Marinomonas mediterranea MMB-1: one gene and its partners. The protein of the gene in region 2 interacts with the protein of the main gene of each other region in a pairwise test. Links are inferred from orthologs where the notes say so. Each region holds a gene or a part of one and is shown on either strand. Other genes may lie near its edges.

The links.
Region 1: the proteins of MARME_RS15950 (region 2) and secB interact in binary tests that used the Escherichia coli proteins (3 or more experiments, as listed by UniProt). The link is inferred for Marinomonas mediterranea MMB-1 from one-to-one orthologs.
Region 3: the proteins of MARME_RS15950 (region 2) and lysA interact in binary tests that used the Escherichia coli proteins (3 or more experiments, as listed by UniProt). The link is inferred for Marinomonas mediterranea MMB-1 from one-to-one orthologs.

What each region holds. Positions count from the first base shown.
Region 1 is NC_015276.1:3,902,036-3,909,458, forward strand. Bases 2,515-5,469 are described here. They hold secB (protein-export chaperone SecB), read left to right. Parts: upstream 2,515-3,731; coding sequence 3,732-4,208; downstream 4,209-5,469. Other genes in these bases: MARME_RS17815 (hypothetical protein), read right to left, coding at 2,515-2,539; MARME_RS17820 (rhodanese-like domain-containing protein), read left to right, coding at 2,997-3,413; grxC (glutaredoxin 3), read left to right, coding at 3,429-3,683; MARME_RS17835 (hypothetical protein), read left to right, coding at 4,514-5,469. Outside these bases: MARME_RS17805 (LysR family transcriptional regulator), read left to right, coding at 57-899; MARME_RS17810 (DUF1338 domain-containing protein), read left to right, coding at 1,020-1,823; more of MARME_RS17815, read right to left, coding at 1,871-2,514; more of MARME_RS17835, read left to right, coding at 5,470-6,172; MARME_RS17840 (penicillin-binding protein activator LpoB), read left to right, coding at 6,245-6,844; MARME_RS17845 (LPP20 family lipoprotein), read left to right, coding at 6,844-7,423. UniProt on the Escherichia coli protein: One of the proteins required for the normal export of some preproteins out of the cell cytoplasm. It is a molecular chaperone that binds to a subset of precursor proteins, maintaining them in a translocation-competent state.
Region 2 is NC_015276.1:3,483,843-3,491,066, reverse strand. What follows is about bases 2,652-5,407. They hold MARME_RS15950 (response regulator), read right to left. Parts: upstream 4,509-5,407; coding sequence 3,795-4,508; downstream 2,652-3,794. Other genes in these bases: MARME_RS15945 (CpxP family protein), read left to right, coding at 4,699-5,220; cpxA (envelope stress sensor histidine kinase CpxA), read right to left, coding at 2,652-3,795. In the rest of the region: MARME_RS15970 (LysR family transcriptional regulator), read left to right, coding at 47-865; MARME_RS15965 (GNAT family N-acetyltransferase), read left to right, coding at 1,252-1,731; MARME_RS15960 (GNAT family N-acetyltransferase), read left to right, coding at 1,750-2,250; more of cpxA, read right to left, coding at 2,386-2,651; MARME_RS15940 (hypothetical protein), read left to right, coding at 5,477-6,133; MARME_RS15935 (DUF1272 domain-containing protein), read left to right, coding at 6,316-6,624; MARME_RS15930 (methyl-accepting chemotaxis protein), read right to left, coding at 6,697-7,224. UniProt on the Escherichia coli protein: Response regulator member of the two-component regulatory system CpxA/CpxR which responds to envelope stress response by activating expression of downstream genes including cpxP, degP, dsbA and ppiA.
Region 3 is NC_015276.1:3,239,728-3,247,115, forward strand. Bases 2,208-5,127 are described here. They hold lysA (diaminopimelate decarboxylase), read right to left. Parts: upstream 4,335-5,127; coding sequence 3,081-4,334; downstream 2,208-3,080. Other genes in these bases: dapF (diaminopimelate epimerase), read right to left, coding at 2,228-3,064; lptM (LPS translocon maturation chaperone LptM), read right to left, coding at 4,346-4,486; MARME_RS14815 (hypothetical protein), read left to right, coding at 4,700-5,127. In the rest of the region: MARME_RS14785 (M23 family metallopeptidase), read left to right, coding at 1-224; thioredoxin TrxA, read right to left, coding at 325-651; MARME_RS14795 (HAD family hydrolase), read right to left, coding at 818-1,531; MARME_RS14800 (DUF484 family protein), read right to left, coding at 1,531-2,196; more of MARME_RS14815, read left to right, coding at 5,128-5,674; argH (argininosuccinate lyase), read right to left, coding at 5,818-7,218. UniProt on the Escherichia coli protein: Specifically catalyzes the decarboxylation of meso-diaminopimelate (meso-DAP) to L-lysine. Is not active against the DD- or LL-isomers of diaminopimelate.

The DNA of each region.
Region 1 (7,423 bases), 420 kb from region 2 along the record:
ACCATAATGTAATTCCTGTACCATTTTTAGTTAGATGAAAAACGAGGAGAGGCCAAGTGGATATTCGTTCTCTACGATACTTTATCGCCGTATTTGAAGAGCGCAGTTTAAGCGCGGCGGCAAAACGCTGCTTCGTCGCGCAACCGTCTATTTCTGCAACACTGGCCCAATTAGAAGAAGACTTGAGTACAAAACTGTTTGTGCGGCACTCGAAAGGTGTCTCACCGACCGACAGCGGCAGCCAGCTTTACCCTCATGCTTGTCGAATGGTGAACGATCTCAACTCACTTAGGGGGCTTTTTTCTGAAAATACCACGCCTCTGTCTCTTACCATTTCATTAACGCCTTTTTTATCCGGTGCTTTCATCAGTCAGGTGATCAAAAAAATGTTGGATGAAATAAGTGGACTAACCTTGAACTTGATCGACGAGTCGGAAAGCGCGGATTTGCGTTTTACATGCAGCCGCTATACCTCAGAAGACGATGTTTTCTACCCGCTCTGGGAAGACGACTATGTTATTGCAATGCCAGAAGGGCATTGGCTCAGTGAATTTCCTTCTCTTTCTATTAAGCAGATAGACAGACAACCTTTTATTTCTCGTACGCCATGCGACATTCTTGAGTCGTGGAACTACCTTATGCAAAAACAAGGACTTAAGACGGATATTCGTGCCCAAGTAAAAACAGAAGAATATGCGCTCGACCTTGTGGCAGCGGGACTGGGAATTTCACTGATTCCTGAACATTCTTCTAGAGGACGGTCAGACATCTGCATCAGACCTATCAACGATGTCAAACTTAAACGGGTTGTTGGCTTGGCGCATTGTAAAGACAGAAGCTTTCCAGCTCACTTAATTAATACGATCTTATCCTCAAAGCAGCAGCTACTATTGACCTAACTTAGAGGCTTAGCATGACTTTTTCGCATCATTAAATGCTTTTTTACCTTTTGCCTTTTCTACGACGAGTGACATAGAGTTTTCTTATCGGTAAAAATAGACGAACAAAAAGGTAGAGCAATGAACACCAACGATTTTTTCGACTCTCTCTGGTCCAAGTACACTCAGATCACGCCTCAAGCGCAGCGAATTCAATCCCTTTTTCAAGATCAAGGGGAAACGGTATTAAACGATCACGTTGCTTTTAGAACCTTTAACAATTCCCCTATCGAGCTTGAAAAACTTGAGCCTCAGTTGTCCGCACTTGGCTATAAAGCATACGGTGCTTTTCGATTTGAAAACAAACACCTGAAAGCTCGATGCTATAAGCATGAATCCGATACGCTGGCGCCTAAAATCTTTTTGTCGGAACTGATCACCGAAGAGTTACCCGCCGTTTGCCAAGAAATTATCACGAAGCTCACCGAGCAAATCGCACTTAACGCGGTTCAATCTCCTGATATTTTTTGGGCTGGAACGCTATGGGATAAAATATCAGAAGAAGACTACCTCACACTGGCAGAGCATTCTGAATACGCCGCGTGGCTATCGACAATGGGGCTTCAAGCAAACCATTTTACCGTGAGCATCAATCACCTTAAAAAATTCCCGACGATAGAAGAGGTTAATTCGTTGCTACAGAACGAAGGGTATACCCTAAACAGCGTTGGCGGAATCGTAAAAGGGTCACCGCAACTGTATTTAGAGCAATCATCGACCATGGCAGATAAAGTAGAAGTCACATTTGCAAACGATATAAAGCGCACCATCCCAAGCTGCTTCTACGAGTTTGCTAAACGCCACAAACAGCCCGATGGCGTGCTATTTGATAGCTTTATCGAAGGTAACGCAGATAAAATTTTCGACTCAACAAACGCCCAATAAACAAACGCCCAATAAATCGCCTACATTTGGCGCTACTTACGATAGCGTCATTTGATATTTACATCGACGGATAAGAGCAGTGACAGTGCTTTTTGGGCCGTGACGGCGTTCCCATAGTAGAAAAGGTTTGTAATAAACGGCGTGGACGGCATGGCAAGAGACACGTCTGCTGTCTGCTGTCCTTCTAAATAGAGTGGCCCTTGTTCATTCCAAACCACACGCACCGAAAGACGTTCGCCAGCGGGCGAGCTCAATACCCACTCGCTCACATCGCCGCGCCAAACCTCGATTGGGTCTGCGCTAAAGGCCATTTGGTTCTTATCACTCGCCAGCACTAAGGTTAAGCGAATGCGATCTCCCTTCTTACCATCCGATTTGCGGTCAAGCACTCGCTTATTGAGTGACGCCAGCAACCCGTCGGCTAATTGTAAATTCGCGGCATTCTGTTGAAGAATCGCGTTTTGTCCACGTTCTGAATGGCTAACTAACGGTGCACCACGCTGTAAATCAGGAATGATGTGCGCACGCTCCCATAACGACTCTAATTTTTCCGATAGCGCGACTTGAGTTTCTTTTCGCTTCTCTTCGAAATTAGATTTATGAGCACTGGAGGAGCAAGCACTTAAAAGCAAAACAGCCAAAAAGGCAGAAATACATTTTAGCCATTGGCCTTTTGTTACGGCATTTTCATTTGCTTTTCGACCAAAACTAAACATGCTTTTCTCCATTTATACTGTGCGTAGTGAACCTATTAAGGAAGGTACGAATAAGTCTTATGAGCTTCAGTCTTATCAGAGAAACAGTCTATTAAGGCGAGAGTGAGCAGGAATGTTAATACCTTTCAATTACTCTTAACGAAGATAGGCTGTTTCTCTGAAAGACCCAAAGGGCGTGGGCTAAGCTTTCTTTAATTCTTTGTTAACTTTCTTGCCAATATGCTCAATATTGGACAGCGGCATTTGTCTCCAGACACTTGCCTCGAATAAAGAAAAGTTATCCACACGCTGAAGCCAGTGGACTTGTTCGTACCTTCCTTAACTGTCGCACTAATACGAAAAAAATGCGACCTCTTGTATAAAGGTAGCATTCCGAGTCTGTACCCGTCGGACAGCGCGTGTATAATGCTTGACAGATTTTCTTAGGCTTAAGCAAACATCACAGGCTTTTACAATTATGATTGATCAAATTCTCGAATTCTCTACCAACCATTGGGAAATGGTTGCCGTGTTTTTCTTCGTTCTCGCAGCGGTCGTATTCGTTGAGATGCGAGGCAATGCTCGTGGCATCACAACCGCCAGTTTAACCGACTTGGTAAACAACAAAAACGCGGCTGTTATCGACATCCGACCGACTAAGGAATTCAGAGCAGGCCACATCACTGGCGCTATCAATATTCCTGCTAACAAATTAAAAGATAAGAATGCAGAGCTTGAGAAACACAAATCTAACCCTATTATCCTTGTATGTAAGACAGGAATGACGGCTGGATCAAACGCGAAAGAGCTGATCAAAGCGGGATTCGAAGTCTATAAACTACAAGGCGGTATCGCCGAGTGGGAAAATGCAAATCTTCCACTTGTAAAAGCGTAACAATTAGAGGGCATTATGGCTGACGTAACCATCTATTCAAGTGACTACTGTCCGTTCTGCGTGCGCGCAAAGCAATTGCTCGACATGAAGAACGTGAGTTTTAATGAAATTAACGTGGACGGTAACCGCACGCTACGCCAAGAAATGATGGAAAAAAGCGGACGCCATACTGTACCGCAAATTTGGATCGACAATCATCACGTTGGTGGCTGCGACGAACTGTTTGCGCTCGAGCGAGAGCAAAAGTTAGATCCAATGCTTTCTGTTTAGAACTTTCTATTTAGTATAATGAAAAAATAGACAACACAAGGAACCAAAATGGCTGACGAAAATAATCAAGAAGCACAACAAGCTCAAGGCCCTGTGCTTCAAATGCAACGCGTTTTCTTAAAAGACATTTCTTTTGAATCTCCTCGCTCTCCAATGATTTTTCAGGAAGAGTGGAAGCCAGAACTTGGTTTAGAACTCAACACTAAAAGCCGTCAAGTTGGCGAAAACGTATATGAAGTTGTACTTGAAATCACTGTAAACGTTAAGAACGAAGGCGAGCCAGCTTACCTAGTTCAAGTTCAACAAGGTGGTTTGTTTACAATTTCTGGTTTGGAAGAACAACAACTGCACCATGCACTTGGTGCATTCTGTCCAGGTACCTTGTTCCCATACGCTCGTGAAAACATCGACGCTATCGTTGTAAAAGGTAGCTTCAGCCCAGTGATGCTTGCACCGATTAACTTTGACGCGCTTTACTTAGAAAGCCTTCAAAAGCAACAACCTGAAGCTGAAACAACTCAATAAGATTGAGTAATCTGTCGCTAATGTAGAAAGCATTAGGAAGACAACCCAAAAAAGAGGCATCACGCCTCTTTTTTTGTTTCTGAATTTATTTCTTGTTTAACTTCAATGTAAGCCCATCCCTAGCACAGGCCTCTGTATTCGAGTAAGCTTTCTGGAGCTTATGGAATTGGAAGGACTGCAAATTGAAGAAGAAAAAACCGTGCCCTTACTGCATGCGTATGCGCTGGATGATTCTTTATCTTGGTTGTGCTGCACTTGTTGGCGTATTATTTGTCGATCATTTTTTAGGAAAAGGAAGCTAATCAGTGCGGTTTATCGTTGTATGCCTTGTTACTCTTTTTATCAACGGCTGTGCCACTTACCGAAATGACATTGACGAAGGGCTTACCTTAGCACATGAAGGGAATTGGAAAGCCGCAGAAGAATCAATGGATAAAGCATTAGATAGCTCTCAAGACCAATTGCTCTTTTATCTAGAAAAAGGCGCATTGGCTCAATATCAAGGTGATTATCAACGCAGTAACGAGTTACTTGAAGAAGCAGAAAAAATAAGCGACACCTTTTTTTCCTCCACTTATTCGAATCGCGCTTGGGCCTTACTGACTAACCCTCGCCAAAGTGATTACCGAGGCAATGGCCTTGAACGTGTCTACATAAGCTACTTAAAATCCCTCAACTATCTTGCGCTATCTGGACAAGCGACTAACACGTCAAAAAAACAACAATTGATGGACTCGGCTTTAGTCGAAGCGCGCCGTATTGACCTTAAGCTAAATGAAATAGCCGCTCAGTCCACAAGCTATTCCGAACTCAATGCCAAAGAAGACCAAGCTTTCTACATGAAAGCGCTTGAATGGCTCGGTAATTTTTACCAAGGCGGCAGAAGCTCGGAGCAGTACGAATATCGAGAAGATGCATGGGCGCGATACCTCGAGGGCATTCAATACGAGAAAAGCAAAGAGTATGACGACGCGCGTATCAGCTATGAATCTGCCGCACAGCTTTATGAAGCTGGGTATGCTAAGCAATACGACCTAACCCCAGATGCCGCGACACGCGCGTGGCTTGATGCCATTAGAATGATGGACAAAGGCGGATGGAGTAACGCGGAGATAAACGAAGCCATCGACGTACACTTAACGCCAAGCTATAAAACCTTATTAGAAGAATATAACGAGCACGATGCCGAAATTGTCGTTTTAGAGCATCAAGGCTTTGTGCCCGCTAAAAAAGAAATGTCGCTGTTACTGTTAGCCGACCCAGCGGCTTATTCTCTCGTTTTAGAACCCCTTCATGGTGGTGGAAACACTAAAGAGAACGACGCTTTTCGCTGGTTTACCATGGTCTACTCTGATGCAACGCCACTTAGTTTGATTGCCAATTACAAGGCAGGCGGCGCTTGGCGCGCTTTTGATGGCCTTTTCAATAAACGCGTTATTCTAGGTAGACCTGTATGGAGCCAGCTCAGTGCGACAGGGTTAGAAGGCATGTTGATGAACCAGCCTTTAAGAATCACGGTACCTTTTTACCCACGATTTAGCCTAGATCAGTCGAAAACGGACGTCACCGCAGGAACTTTTACCGACAACCTATCTCTTAGAATGACCTCCTTGGCTGATATATCGCTTCAAAATCAACTGAAGACAGCGCAACGAGACATTTACGAAAGTTTAATTCGAGAACTGATTCGAGGCTGGCTAGCGTATCAGGTTCAATCCAATATAGAAGATCAGGGCGCGAGTATGCTTATCGGCTTGGTTAGCCAAGTCGCGGTATTTGCGAGTTCAGCTTCTGATACTCGAAACTGGCTGACCTTGCCCGCGCAAGTTCGTTTGACCCGTATGCCAATCGAATCAGGAAGCTATACTCCAAGCTATAGTGTGGGCAACAAAACGTTTAATATGGCCGAAACATCCATTGAAAAGGATGGTTTGGTGATATGGAATATCCGTAATCCAAATTAGTAATGAACTTTTATTTGGCTAGATTAATTTATAGCTGTACTACTTTCGACTTATTTATAGGGAGACATATCAATGTTTAAGTCGCTTTCAAGATCTATTTTTGTACTTTTTACCGTTTTAACCATTACCGCGTGTTCCAGTGGTGGCGTTAAACGAATCAGTACCGATGAAGAAGTTGCTTTGTCGGACCGCTGGAACGATACAGACTCTCGCCTTGTGGCTGAAGCCATGATGGGCGAAATGCTGACCTTCCCATGGTACCGTCAATATAAGGTCGAACACGATGGCAACCCAACGGTCATCATTCAATCGATTCGCAATAAGAGCCACGAGCACATCCCTGTCGATACTTTTATCAATGACATTAAGCGTAGCTTCCTAAAAGAAGGCAAAGTAGATTTTGTCGTCTCAGGCGAAGAACGTGAAGACATTCGTACAGAACGCGAAGACCAAGAAATGAATGCCGCAGAAGGCACCGCCGCTGAATTTGGACAAGAGCAAGGCGCTCAATTCGCGTTGTCTGGCACGATCAACTCGATTGTCGATTCCAATGGTGATCAGCGCGTTACCTTCTATCAAGTTGACTTAAAGTTGATCAACATGACCACAAACCGTGAAGTATGGAACGGACAGAAGAAAATCAAAAAATTGGCTGACAAAGGATTCTTCTAATGACTTATACAGCCACCTTGTATCATCGTAAACGACTGATTTTGGGTGTTTGTTTGTCTAGTCTGTTAACGGGTTGTATCGGTGCCAGTCACGATAATAGCTCGCAGGAAGCCGCTGCGTCTGCATTGCCCGAATGGATTTCAAACCCACCAAAAGATACACGTTATCTGTATGGTGTTGGCTCTTACAGCAAGATCGACGATCTTGCTGAGGCCTTTAAGCAAGCTGAACAGAATGGCAACGCACAAATTGCTCAGCAGCTTAGAACACAAGTGTCTCAGGTCAATACTCAGGACATACAGGTCACCAAGTCGACGGGGCAACAGGAGCAGGTTCTCAGAGCCCAATCCGCCTATACGAAATCCAAGTCTCTGAATATTGAGTTAGACCAAATACAGAATAAAGAACGCTATCAGGATACTCAGTATGTCTATGCGTTACAGGCTTTTGATCGAAGCAAAGCCGCCTCTCGTCTTAGACAAAAGATTGATGAAATTGATGGTGATATCCGAACTATCGGATCTGGACTCACTCTCCTATCCGAACCGGATAAAAGTGAGTGGCGTACTTACCTCTCTT
Region 2 (7,224 bases):
AAGGGAATTTATTTTCACCAATGAAATAGTTTGAAAAGGTCTTTTCATGAATGATAAATATATTGATTGGAATGATTTAAAACTCTTCCTTGCTGTTGCTCGAGAAGGAGGACTCTCTGCGGCGGCAAGATCTACTCAACGTAGCCCCGCAACACTAGGCCGGCGGATGCATCAACTTGAGAGGGTGATGGAGCGAGAGTTATTTCATCGGCATGATAGAGGTTATGAATTAACCACCGACGGCAAGGCGTTGTTAGAAGAGTTTACCCAGATTGAAGCACAAATTTTACGTCAAACTGCACCCTTATCTACCGCATTAAGACCTTTAGTTAAAATTTCTGCAGGCACTTGGACTACGCATTTATTAATAAAACGTCTAGACATGCTGACAACCCCACAATCCAATACTTTAATACGCTTTGTGGCAGAAGAAAAAATCCTATCTATTTCTCATCGCGAAGCGGTTATTGGGTTTAGGAACCAGCGACCGACGGAAGACTTTCTGGTATGCCGTAAGTTGTCTCGTGTTGAATTTGCGCCCTATGCAACAAAAAACGCGCCAGATTTATGGATAAAAGTGATTGCTAACACGCCGTCAGCTGGATGGCTAAATCGCTCCATTGGCAATAACATAGTTTGTGAAGTGAATAACCCTAGAAGCAGCCTCGATCTAGCAATTGAGGGCAATGGTATTGCCTTATTGCCGACCTTTATTGGTGATATGCATCCTCAGTTACTTCGTGTTGGAAAAACAATCGAAGAATTGAGCCACGACCAATGGTTAGTGACACATCATGAAGATCGTTATCTACCCGAGGTGAGGAGTTTAATTCAACGAATTTCTACCCTGTTTGAGTGCTATTAGCAACAAAGAGAAATGCAAAGGGTAAACTAGTTACAAAGCTCAACAGTGTTTTTTGAGCCTAATAAAGAATAAAGGCTCACTGTAAAAAAGTAAGGGAGCTACAGCATGAAAAAAGAACGCTTGCGATAAGAATAATCTGAAGGTTGTAAATTAAGTAGCGCTGTCGTTTAGCAGAGCACGACTCAGTGTTAGAGTCGAATAGAGCGATTCATATAGTTTGCCTTGCAATTGGCTTAATAGCTTTTGTCTTATACTGCTCAATCGCTTTTGATTCTAAGAATGTGCCGTTAAGATGTGCACATTACTCAGTTACGAAATAGATGAGGAAGATGAGCACTTTTTTGTTCCGTAAACCTCATGTTTGTGTCTAAAAAAATGGAGTCTTTATGTCGTTATTAATAAGGGAAGCAAATCGCAACGATTCTGGATTGATTCTTCGGTTCGTTAAAGAGTTAGCGAGATATGAAAATGCAGAGCATGCAGTTATTGCAACTGAGTCATCAATTGAAAGCTCTATTTTTAGTGAAAGTTCGACGACTCGTGCGTTAATCTGTGAGAAAGACGGTTGCCCTATTGGCTTTGCAGTTTACTTTTTTAACTATTCCACTTGGCTTGGAAAGCACGGGCTCTATCTTGAAGGTTTATACGTATCGCAGTCAGAACGAGGGAGTGGAGGTGGCCGCGCCCTACTAAAACATTTAGCGAAGATAGCGGTAGATAAGGGATGCGGACGGTTTGAATGGAGCGTCCTAGATTGGAATGAACCTGCTATTAATTTTTATAAATCTCTTGGTGCTAAACCGAAAGATGAATGGGTTGGATATCAGTTAACGGGTCAGGATCTGTTAGAACTTGCAGATTCGTGAATTGCTAGGAGTCTTGTTGTGTACAAAGTAGAAAGAGCAATTTTTCCATCAGATTTAAACGATGTACTTGAGTTATATCAAGAATATGTAGGGAGTACGTCAGCCGATCTCGCTTTTCAAGGTAATGAAGAAGAGTTTTCTCACTTACCTGATAAATATAGTTCTAACGAATCAAAAATCTTTTTAGCGAAAGTGAATGGCAATTCTGTGGGTTGTGCAGCATTTCGAAGGGTGGACGACGCTACTTGTGAAATGAAAAGAGTGTATGTTCGTCCCAGCGCACGCGGTAGTAAGTTGGGCGCTAAGTTGGTTGAGCAAGTATTGCTAGAAGCAATTAAGAGTGGATATAAAAAGATATGCCTTGATGTGCTACCTGAGTTCAAAACAGCCTCGACGTTGTATAAGTCATATGGCTTTGTACCGCATCCGCCTGTTACGAATAACCCCGTTCCCGGAACCGAGTTTATGGGGTTGGACTTAGAGTGTTATCGTCAAACATTGGAGCGAGGGAGTCGCTGAATGTGGTTTTGCTCTGATTCTTCACGTTAGTTAATGCACGTAGCTTCAGGCCTAATTTAACAAGCTTTTTATTTCAAATTGAGTTCATCTACACAAGGGCACTTATTTTAGAGTACTTACCTTATCGTGATGACTTTACAGCGCTAATGGTACTGATATTTCCACTTTGAGCCCTCCAAGCGGGCTTTTGAGCGCTTTAATTGTCCCATTATGTTGTCGTATAGCATTTTCCGTAATAGCAAGGCCTAGCCCAGTACCGCCGCTGTGTCGATCCCGTGCGGTAGAGACTCGGTAAAAGGGTCTAAAGATGGATTCGAGTTCCTCTTCTGGGACGCCATCACCATTGTCATTAACGTAAATATCAAGTTGATTATCTTGAATATGAAACGAGACTTGAACTTTGTCTTTGCCGTAGTAGATGGCATTTCTGACGACATTCTCAAGGGCGCTAATTATGAGTGGAGGGTGGCAATGAAGTGAGCGCTCAGGCACTTCATCAAACGTAAACGTTTTGCCGGTTTGCTCCGCTTCGAATTTAAGGTCTACAAGTAACGCTTCCCATAAGCTTGAAAGAGGCTGGCGTTCTCGTTGATTGTGACTGTCTACTTGCATTCGGGACAGCTCTAAAAGTTGCCCAATCATCATTTCAAGCCGTTGAGCTTCGGTATCAATACGGGTGAGCTCGGCGCTTTCTCCTTGTTTTCTTGTCGCTAATGCATTCGCCATTCTTAATCGAGTTAAAGGAGAGCGTAGCTCATGAGAAATATCGGAGAGTAGGCGCTGCTGGCGCGAAATCATGTGATTGACGGACTCAACCATATGATTGAAGCTGATTCCTGCTTGTTTAAACTCTGATGGCCCTTTTTCAAGCTTAGGATCTATATCGAACGTACCTTTTGCCACTCGCTTAGCGGCATTCTCTAATCGCCTAGCAGGTTGACTAAGTGCCCAGGCTAACCAGAGCAGTAAAGGCGTACTAACTAACATGGTTGCAAGCAAAAGGCGGATAGGGCTGTCTAGCAAGCCGATTAAAAAACCTAAAGGCGGTTCGTTCCATTTCATACCGACGTATAAAAAATAATTGTCGTCTGCTAGTTTAATCGGTACAGGGCCTGACAGCATAAAACGACCGTATAGACGCATCATCGGCTTGTCGCTTCGCTCAATTGATGAGATGAAATTACGTATGGCCTTGTAAGATAAATCGCGACGCTCAGTCCCTAAAAGACGTCCTTCATAGTCGGTTAAAAAGAAGCGTTGTCTACCGTCACCGTGTTTGTCTTTGTTTTTGTCATCTATTTTTTTGAATCGCTTTGGTTCCGTCAGTATTGGAACAATTTCTTCGATTCTATTGAAGTGGCTGAACCGACTCTCGATCTGATCACGAAATGTCAAAAGCTGTTCAAGACGTTCTGGTGGAACCTCTGTTTGTTTGCGTGGGTCGAAGTGAGGGATGGCTAAAACGACGATGAGTACCAGAAAAAGCGTAAACCAAAAGATAGCAAAGATTCTACCGTAAAGGCTGGTGATGAAAGGCAGTTGCATTATTCCCCCTCAACCAACAAGTAGCCTCGGCCACGCAGTGTTTTTATTCTTGGTTTACCGTTACTCCATTCCGGCAGTTTTTTTCGTAAGTTAGAGACATGCATATCAATGGCGCGATCAAATGGTGCAAGTCGTTTGCCTAAGACATCTAAACTAAGTGCTTCTTTAGTCAGTATGCTACCGGGGTGCTCAATAAAGTGCTGGAGAAGTGCGAACTCTGTACTCGTAAGGTCGAGTAGAGCATCGCCACAATACGCTTCAACTCGTCCCGGATAGAGTGTTAAATCAAAGTAGTTACGACTGTCGGGGGCGTTACTTTCGGCTTTGCTGTTTTCAGCTCTATTCGTTTCAGTATTCGGGGCTCTTCTTAAGATCGCTCTAATACGAGCGAGCAGTTCGCGTTCGCTGAATGGTTTTGGTAGGTAATCGTCAGCACCTAGCTCTAAACCGACCACGCGATCAATTTCCTCGCCTTTTGCGGTTAGCATTAAGACGGGCAAATCGGATGATTCTCTAAGACGTCTTAGCGTGTCGATACCGTTTAGTTTTGGCATCATGACGTCCAGCAGTACCATATCGATGGTGTCATCGATTCTATCTAGCCCTTCTTCGCCATTATGGGCAACCGAAATAGTGAAGTTTTCAAAGCTCAAAAGCTCTTTGAGTAGATCGGTTAGCTCTATGTCGTCGTCAATGATGAGAATGTGCTGCATGTGTTGTACCGCCAAAATACCGCTTGATTCTGTTCATTTTACTGGGAAATGACCATGTAAGTCATACCTTTACGTTACTTTACTTTCTCCAGACGTCAGTTTACCTAGCAGATTCTATTCTGTATCCAAGCGTTGTGAGAGCAGCGACTTCAATTTTCTAGACAACTGATTGAACACAAAGGATCGAATTATGAAAAACGCTAAAAAGCTAATTGTTGCAGCAATCGTACTTCCACTGACTTTGAGCGCAACAGGTGCGTTCGCTTTTGGTGGTAAAGATCATGGTCGAAAGTTTGAGTCAAAGATGGAGCGTGGCTTCTGTGGTGGCGGCATTGACCGTGGTATGTTCAAAAAACTGGATTTAACGGATGAGCAAAAAGACAAAATTAAGTCGTTAAAAAGTGAAAACCGAGTGCAAAAGAAAGCGTTCTTTGTTGAGCACTTTTCAAAGGATATGAAAGAACGTGATGCAAACCGAGCGAAGGTACAGGATCTTGTTTTAGCAGAAAGCTTTGATGCTGAAGCGGCAAGTCAGCTAGCCGATGAAATGGCAAAGAAGAAATCTCTATTGATGGTTAAGAAGATGGAAGCGCAGCACGCTATGCTGAGTGTACTTACGGCCGAACAAAAAGAAAAATTTGTCGCTTTTCAGAAAGAAAAAGTAGAACGTTGTGAAGAAAAAGTGATGCGTCATATTGAAAAGGGTCAGTAGTCGATAAATCTTCTCTTTTATCTGAATACTTAGAAAAAGGAACGATCAGAATGGTCGTTCCTTTTTTGTTTTCTAGATCCCATCAACATTAAGTGCCCGCTTGATTGTCTTCGCTGGTGGTTTTGGCCGCGAGATGAGTTAACTCTACTGTTATTCTGTGTTTCAAAATAATTTATGGTGAGCTGTATTTTACGGTTTATGGTTTGACGTGTATAAATGAAACAAGGAACTCTTCTTGTTTAAAAGGCTTTAGATCATGGACTCTCAGGTTGAATATGTAGATATAGCGTTAGCAGGGCGACTTGAAACATTAAGACAAGACTTTTCTCTGCACCTTAAAGGCATTGTTCCTCATGAATTATGTCGCTTATTGATAGAATCGATAGATCATCGCTCACCTCGCTGTATCGAAAAAGGGGATGTGGACAAGGAGATCATTAAACAATGTGAAAAGAATGTATTTACGGATGAGTTATGTGCGCTACTTGATGCATATTTTGAACAACAAGGGTATCAGGTTATGTGGCCCCGTGTTGATGTCGTCGGTGATGATGCTTTGACCTCTTACGCCAGTACGACATGGCATCTCGATCATGGGCTAAAAGGGTCGCTAAAGCTCTTTGTCTATCTGGACTCGGTGGCTGACCATGGTTGTAATACTCTTATGTTTGATCGAGGTAGAACGGAACATTTAAGGCAAGCGGGTGCATTTCCTCTTTCTTTGGAAGAACGAAAAGATGATTTGACGTGTGAATTAGAAAAACTTCACTTATCTACAGAGCATATTTCATTCGATCTTGAGGCTGGTGACATATTGTTGTTTAGTCCCTTCGTCTTGGCACATCGTTGCTTACCTCCACAAAAAGGAAAGAAACGCCATACAGTTTGTTTTACTGTAACGCCTTTTTTTTAGTGTCAGGGGGCGACATTACTGGGCTTTTTCACAGCGTCGTCTATCTACAAGCTGCTTTTGCTCTTCTATTGTTGGATATCTTTGTGGCTATATTGACCCGACATCGTTACCTTCAAATAACGCTCATTTAGTCGTAGATTACATATCAATGATACTACGTTGATTTTATATGTGGAGGCCGTATGCTGGAGTTAAGAGCGAACTGTGAATGTTGTGATAAGGATTTGCCCGCTGAATCCCAAGAGGCAATGATTTGCAGTTATGAATGCACGTTTTGCTGTTCATGTGTTGAGGAGATTTTAGAAAATGTGTGTCCGAATTGCGGTGGTGGCTTTTCTCCTCGTCCGATTAGACCTAAGCTGGAAAGGAGAGATGGCGTGAGCCTTGTGACACAACCTGCAAGTAACCGTCGTGTTCATACAAGTTATACATTAGAAGAGCTGCAGTCGTTTGCACAAACGATTAAACATATTCCAGCCAATAGTCGTTAAGCGAACTGCGATTACTTTTGCAGTTCGCTTAACGAGTTTTTGTTTTCGAGCCTTATTTTACAGAGAAGTAGCTCACACTCTGATTTGGGTTCTGAGATAAGTCGTCCAAGTGTGAAACGGTTTCACGGCAGCTGACAATCGAGTCCGCTGTGTTTTGGACCATTCCAGAGATGCGCTCAACATGTTCAGACAACTCGTCCGATGCTTGTTTTTGCTCGACGTTGAGTTGGCGACCCCTCGAATAATATCCAATGTTTCTGTAGAGCTTTGTTGGATATTTGAGGGCATGTCTGTGACTTTGCTTGAGCTGGATACACTTTGTTCGACTTGCGGAAGAATCGATTCTAGTGCGCCAGCAACGGTTTCTGTCTCTGACTGGATTTCTTGAATCGTTCCGGTTATCTCCTGAGTCGCATTGGCGGTACGAGACGCAAGTGTTCGAACTTCATCGGCAACGACCGCAAACCCTCGCCCTTGTTCCCCAGCACGCGCTGCTTCAATCGCTGCGTTAAGAGCAAGCAAATTTGTTTGCTCGGCAATCTCACTGATAACATTTACGATATTACCGATCTCATTGGACTTCTCTTTCAAGCCTTTAAA
Region 3 (7,388 bases), 240 kb from region 2 along the record:
GTTGGGCTACCGGCCCCCATTTGCATTTTGAATTTCGTATTAATGGCATTCACAAAGACCCTATGACTGTCGAGATACCGCATGATTCTCCGATGAGCAAAGACTCATTAAAAAAGTATTTGCCGTATGCTAGAAGTGTAATGACGGAGCTTAGTCAGCATTATTCCGACGCATTCGGGCAGAAAAACGAGGTGATATCGAAGCGACACGCCACAACATTTTAGAAGCGCATTTGGAAAAAATAATATTGTCTAATGAAAACCATAAGACCAAAAAAAAGCAGCTAAATTAGCTGCTTTTTTGATAAAAACGTACTCTCGTAATTTAAAGCGCGCTTTGAACAAAGTCGATAAGTTGAGACTTTGTAACTGCACCAACTTTAGTCGCAGCCACTTCACCACCTTTAACGATGATTAGCGTAGGAATACCGCGAACATTGTATTTAGGAGCCGTTTCTGTGTTTTCATCAACATTCAGTTTAACGACTTTAACCTTACCTTCGAACTCATCAGCGACGTCCGCAAGGATAGGTGCAATCATTTTACATGGACCACACCAAGGTGCCCAGAAATCAACAATAACAGGAACGTCAGATTCAAGAACTTCGCTTTGAAACTGAGCATCAGTAATGTTAAGAATGTTTTCGCTCATTAGAGTTTCCTTAAACAGTTAATACTTTTAAATAATGGGCATAGTGTAGCATCAATCCCGATAATGAAAAATCATTTACGACTAACAACTTAATAGGTGCATACTATTTGTTGAATTAAGCGGTTAAATTCAGCCACACTCAAATGGTTACAAACATTACGGGGAGTTAGAAAACACCAAGCTCGGCAATCGCCGTCGGCAATTCACGCAACGAGTGCACCTCGGAATCCGGCTTCATATCCCAATCGGTCTTCCAATGCCGCGCGCCATGTCGATTAAACCAAATTGTTCGACATCCGGCTTGAGCCGCACCTTGAACATCATCTATAGGATGATCGCCAATATGAATAATATCCTTCGTATCTACATCGGCTTGAACCGCAGCCGCTTCAAAAATTTCGGGGTTAGGCTTCGCTCTTCCAACTTCATCAGCACGCAATGCAAATTCAAAGTAGGCACCTAAACCGACAGATGGGTGGTAAACATCCGCATTTCCATTGGTAATGACGCCCATTCGATAATGCTCCGCTAGGACCGCTATCGAACTTTTTGCTTCGGGATACAAATCTACTTTTTGACGCCAAGCATAAAAGTGATCGAACGCAGACTGAGATATTTGGCGAGCCTCTTCCGTTGGCAAACCGTATTCACGAAAGGCTTTCACATAAATTCGTTTGCGTATTTCACTGACATCATGAGCTACATTCGGTGCGTTATCGATCACCTCTGATTTAATTTTTTCATAGGCGCTTGCATCAAACATGTCATGAAAACCAGGAAAACGCTCCTCAAACCACGCTTCCATCGCGTGATTGGCTCTCACAATAACAGGATCAACGTCCCACAATGTATTATCTAAATCAAAGGTGATTAACGTCATTACAAGAGCCTCATTAAGATTGCACTGAGTAAATCTGACAAGTAATCGAGGAACAAGGCGCCTTTTTCCTTATCAAAATCATTAAGTCTTCGTGAACCAAGCGCCAATACACCATGATAGTGAATTTGGCCGTTTTCTCTCGATATTAACGGTAGCACCGCTGATGACATCACTTCGTCACTGTGAGCCGGAAAAAGAAATTTTGATTCCTCGATCGAAAGTACACCGCAATAACATCCGCCTTTGGACAGCATTTCTTTTAACAACTCGCCCGCTTCGTCCCATGTCGCTGTTCTTACAGAAGAATTGATTTCTGTATCAGAGAACAAGATCAGCGATCGCAAAGGAATATCAAACTCCTCTCTAATCACGTCATCAATCATCGCAGCAAAATCGTCGAGCGACTCACACCCGAGCCCATTGACAACAACGCGACGGCTTTTTTTCATGGTTGCTTCGTTTTCACGCGCAACATTAACCAGTACATCAAATTGACTACGATGACTCTCGGACGTTTGACGCAAAAGCTGAACTTGCCGCTCCAACAAAGAGATTGCACCACCATGAACCGGATGAGGGACCGTCATAGATTCCAGCAAGTTTGCATTTCGAACAAAAAAGTCCGGTGTATTCTTAAGGTACTCTACGACATCCTCATCTTTCATTCGATACTACACCTGTACTATGTTAAACGTTTTAAAGGTATATTTGGCCTTCAAATACCTTAGTGGCTGGGCCAGTCATCATAATAGGAGAGCCTTCGCCCTGCCATTCGATTCTTAAATCCCCACCAAGCAGGTGCGCGGTTACTTTCGAATTCAACCAACCTTGACGAATTCCTGCAACAATCGCTGCACATGTACCGGTTCCGCATGCTTGCGTCTCACCTACATCGCGCTCGTATACACGCAGATTGACTTCATCGCGACTCATCACTTCCATAAAACCAACATTTACATTGGCTGGAAACGCTGAGTGAGATTCAACGAGCGGACCTACTGTCGATACTATCTCATCCGTCAATCGATCTACTCGAATAACGGCATGTGGGTTTCCAACAGAAACAGGTGTAAGCTCAACCGAGCCATAGCCTTCTAGGTTTAAAGTATATAAGTCATCTTGCTTTTCCGTTGCATCAAAAGGCAAGTCAGCAGGCGCAAATGACGGCGCGCCCATGTCAACCGTTACTTCGCCATCATCTTGAACATGTAACTGAATCTGGCCTTGTTTTGTTTCGACATTGATCACCGATTTATTCGTCAGATCTTTCTCGATCACAAACTTAGCAAAACAACGAGCACCGTTACCACAATGCTCAACTTCAGAACCGTTTGAATTGTAAATACGATAGCGAAAATCCATATCAGGACTGGTCGGTGGCTCAACGATGAGCAACTGATCAAAGCCTATACCGCGATTTCGATCGCCAAGAAACTCAATTTGCTCTTTATTGAAATACACTTTACGAGAAACGGCATCGACAACTGCGAAATCGTTTCCCAAACCGTGCATTTTAGAGAATTTCAATAACACGCTATTCTCCTTGAGCCTACTCAGGCAACAGCTGTTCGCCAGCCAATTGATGATCTATATCTTCACGCTCTCGGATCAAGTGCGCAACGTCGCCATCTACCATCACTTCGGCAGCACGATTACGGCTGTTGTAATTAGATGCCATCGTAAAGCCGTATGCGCCTGCCGAACGAACAGCAAGCAAGTCGCCAGCTTGGATATCCAACTCTCGATCCTTGCCTAAAAAATCACCCGTTTCACACACAGGGCCAACAAGGTCGTAGATACGCTTGCCTTCTGACGTTGCTTCCAAATTAACAGGAACGATATTCATCCACGCACTGTACAAAGAAGGTCGAATTAAGTCATTCATAGCACCGTCAATGACCGCAAAGTTTTTGTGTTCAGTACACTTTAAAAACTCGACTTTCGTCAACAACAAGCCCGCATTCGCGGCAATAGAGCGCCCCGGCTCAAACGCTAATGAAATATCGCGCCCTTTCATTTTATCTAAAATTAGTTGTGCATAATCGGCTGGTTCAGGCGGCACTTCATCACGGTATCGCACACCTAACCCACCACCTAAATCCATGTGTTTGATTTCGATGCCAAGACCAGCTAGCTCATCAATCAACGTAATCAATCGATCAAATGTATCTAGGAAAGGCTTGAGTTCCGTCAACTGGGAACCAATATGACAATCCACACCCATCACATTTAAGTGAGCCATCTCATTTGCAACTTGATAAATTCTCGGCGCGTCTTTGATGTCGATACCAAATTTATTTTCTTTCAGTCCAGTGGATATGTAAGGATGAGTTTTGGCATCAACATCTGGATTCACGCGCATGGAAACGGGCGCCTTCACACCCAGTTCACCTGCGACTTTGTTAAGGCGATATAACTCTGGCTCAGATTCAACATTGAAGCAATGAATCCCCAATTCCAACGCTCGACGCATTTCATGTTCTTGCTTACCGAGACCTGAGAACATCACTTTCGATGGATCACCACCCGCTCGAACAACGCGCTCAAGCTCTCCTATCGATACAATATCAAACCCAGCTCCCAGTTTAGCCAATACATTCAATATAGCGATATTGGAACACGCTTTTACGGCATAACAAACCAAAGTAGGATGAGAAGCAAACGCATCTGCGTAGGCGTTGTAATGCCTTTCAAACGTTGCTCTAGAATAGACGTACGTAGGGGTACCAAACTGCTCTGCAACCGTTTCTAAGGATACATTTTCAGCAAACAACGTTTGGTCGGTATAATTAAAAAAATCCAATGGGGGGGTCCTCAATTTTGAGCGTTTTGCGATGAACTTGTATCTTGATTTGGCTCAGAGGCTTTTTCATCGGGTAAATACAATGCCCCTTTATTACCACAAGCACTTAGCAACGTTATAAAAACGAAAGCAAATAACCATCTATACATCATCTTTGCACTCAGTTAACTTTATCTTGAACAGTATACTTGTAGGCTTATGGTTTCCCAACCCTGTAATTTCATTTAACCGACATTCTTAACACATAAGCGTTTGGGCAATCCCTCCTTTTGATGTAGTCTCTTAGTAATGAGAACCATTTTCCAAATAGCAAAAAAACAGGGTGGCAGTAATGTCATCACACCCAATAAAACGATGTTTAATTAATGACGTTAGAGGCAATTAAAAAGCAGGCGAACGATATGCGACCCGAAGACATTCTTCAGCTCGCAGAATGTAATACGCCCCCGTTCTATAAAAGGGCGATAAAAATTACGTTCGTCATTGTCATTGCTGTCTTATTACATGTTTTAGTACTGTATGCGTTAGACAGCATATCATTGACATCACACCCCACTTCTCAGCCAACCAGGACAATAGAAGTCTCTATTCTTCACTCTGATGCTCTCGTTAAAACCAAAGAACAACGGACCACAAATATTGGAGAAGCTAAAGCTAACCTGGGTCTATCTAATCTTAAACAGACAATCCATAAATCAATTATTCCAGCAGAGAACACGTCCTCGCCAGAAACAAACAACAACCCAACTACAATCGAAACAACGCCTGATACAGACCTTTCTTTGACTCCCCCCCCGACTAATACAGCCCCTAAAAATATTGGGGAAAGCTTACAGACTGCCCCCCCCATTCAACACCCAGCTGCCCACCCAGCCGATAATTCAGTAAAGCCAATTTCAAATACTTCTGCTACATCACAAACAACAAAGAATCACGATTCAACAAAAAGCAATGAACCGACATTGATGTCAAAAAAAGGGACACTGCTCGATTTCGAACAGCAAGACATCTCAACAACGAAAGCGAAGGCTGAAAATGAACACATATTTTCGCCTGAATTAATCGCAGCGATAGAACAAGCAAAGAAAGATCAACGTGAATACCTAAAAGGTCAGCAGTCAGACACAGAGTACGTCATTACCGAAGATGGAGATGGCACGAGATATGTCGATATTCACGGTGTATGTTGGAAAATACCAGAATTGGGCAGCGACGATGATTGGGTCATCGCATTGGACGGATGCAACGGGCAAACGAAATCGTTCCATTTTGAGCTGAATATAACCACCGATATTTTGGCGCCTGAATCCCCACTCAATGGCCTTTTCACACAAGAGTAACTTCGCCCTTCTACAGGGACATCTCGTATTTTAAACAAGATAAAAGCGAAAAAGCCGCAGAGGTATCACCTCTGCGGCTTTCATTACGTACGTGACAGACGGTCGTCAATAAAGCTTATTCACTCGTCTTTCTATTACGTGTATTAGCGCGCTGACAACTCTTTTTCAGCTCGTTCTATCGCAAGTTTCACCTGTGCTGGAGCAGTACCACCAACATGATCACGTGCGGCTACAGAACCTTCTAACGTCAACACATCAAATACGTCGTTCTCAATAATGTCACCAAAGCCTTTTAATTCTTCAAGCGTCATTTCAGAGAGGTCTTTACTTTGCTCAACGCCAAAGCCCACTGCCTTACCAACAATTTCATGAGCATCGCGGAACGCAACGCCTTTACGAACAAGGTAGTCTGCCAAATCCGTTGCGGTACTGAAACCACGACGAGCAGCTTCATACATATATTCGTTGCGAGCTTCGATCGCTGGAATCATGTCTGCAAATGCGCGCAATGACCCTTTAAGCGTATCAACCGTATCAAAAAGCGGCTCTTTGTCTTCTTGATTATCTTTGTTGTATGCCAAGCATTGAGACTTCATCAAGGTTAGCAAGCTCATTAGGTGACCATAAACTCGGCCAGTTTTACCACGCACTAACTCAGGCACATCTGGGTTTTTCTTTTGCGGCATGATCGATGAGCCAGTACAAAAACGATCGGGCAAGAAAATAAAGTTAAACTGTGCGGATGCCCACATAACCATTTCCTCAGCCCAACGAGATAAATGCATCATGGTTGTCGCGGCAACGGCCGTGAACTCGATCGCAAAATCACGGTCGCTCACAGAATCTAACGAATTATACGTTGGACGTTCGAAACCCAATAACTCAGCCGTCATGTTACGGTCGATTGGGTAAGTCGTTCCAGCAAGCGCAGCTGCACCAAGTGGAAGGATATTGACTCGTTTACGGCAGTCTAATAGACGCTCATAATCACGTTGCGCCATTTCATACCAAGCCATTAAATGATGGCCAAACGTAACTGGCTGTGCCGTTTGCAGGTGAGTAAACCCAGGCATAATTGTATCGGTATTCTTTGCAGCAAGAGACAAGATACCTTGCTGCAGACGAGTAATCTCTTCCAACAAAAAGTCGATCTCATCACGCATATATAAGCGAATGTCCGTCGCGACCTGATCATTACGTGAACGACCGGTGTGCAGTTTTTTGCCGGTGATACCTATTTTTTGAGTCAAACGAGCTTCGATGTTCATATGGACATCTTCAAGTTCGATAGACCAGTTAAACTCGCCCTTTTCAATTTCTTCGCGAATTTCAGTTAGACCCTGAATAATTTGATCACGCTCTTCATCAGTAAGTACACCTACTTTAGCGAGCATAGTGGCGTGAGCAACAGACCCTTGGATGTCTTGTTTCGCCATACGTTGGTCAAACTCAACCGATGCTGTAAATCTTGCAACAAAAGCATCAACAGGTTCTGAAAAGCGCCCACCCCATTGCTGGTTAGTGGCATTATTCGAGTCAGTCATTTATCCGTTTCCCAAACTTATATCAATGTTGCGCAAGATTACCTTATGAGAGTCTACATATAAAGGCTAATAGCCTGATAAAGTTACATTTAACAACGCCTAACATCGTTACCTGATGCGGAACATATTCGCAGTTTCCCTTGTAAGGCGTTATCATCAACAAATAATGT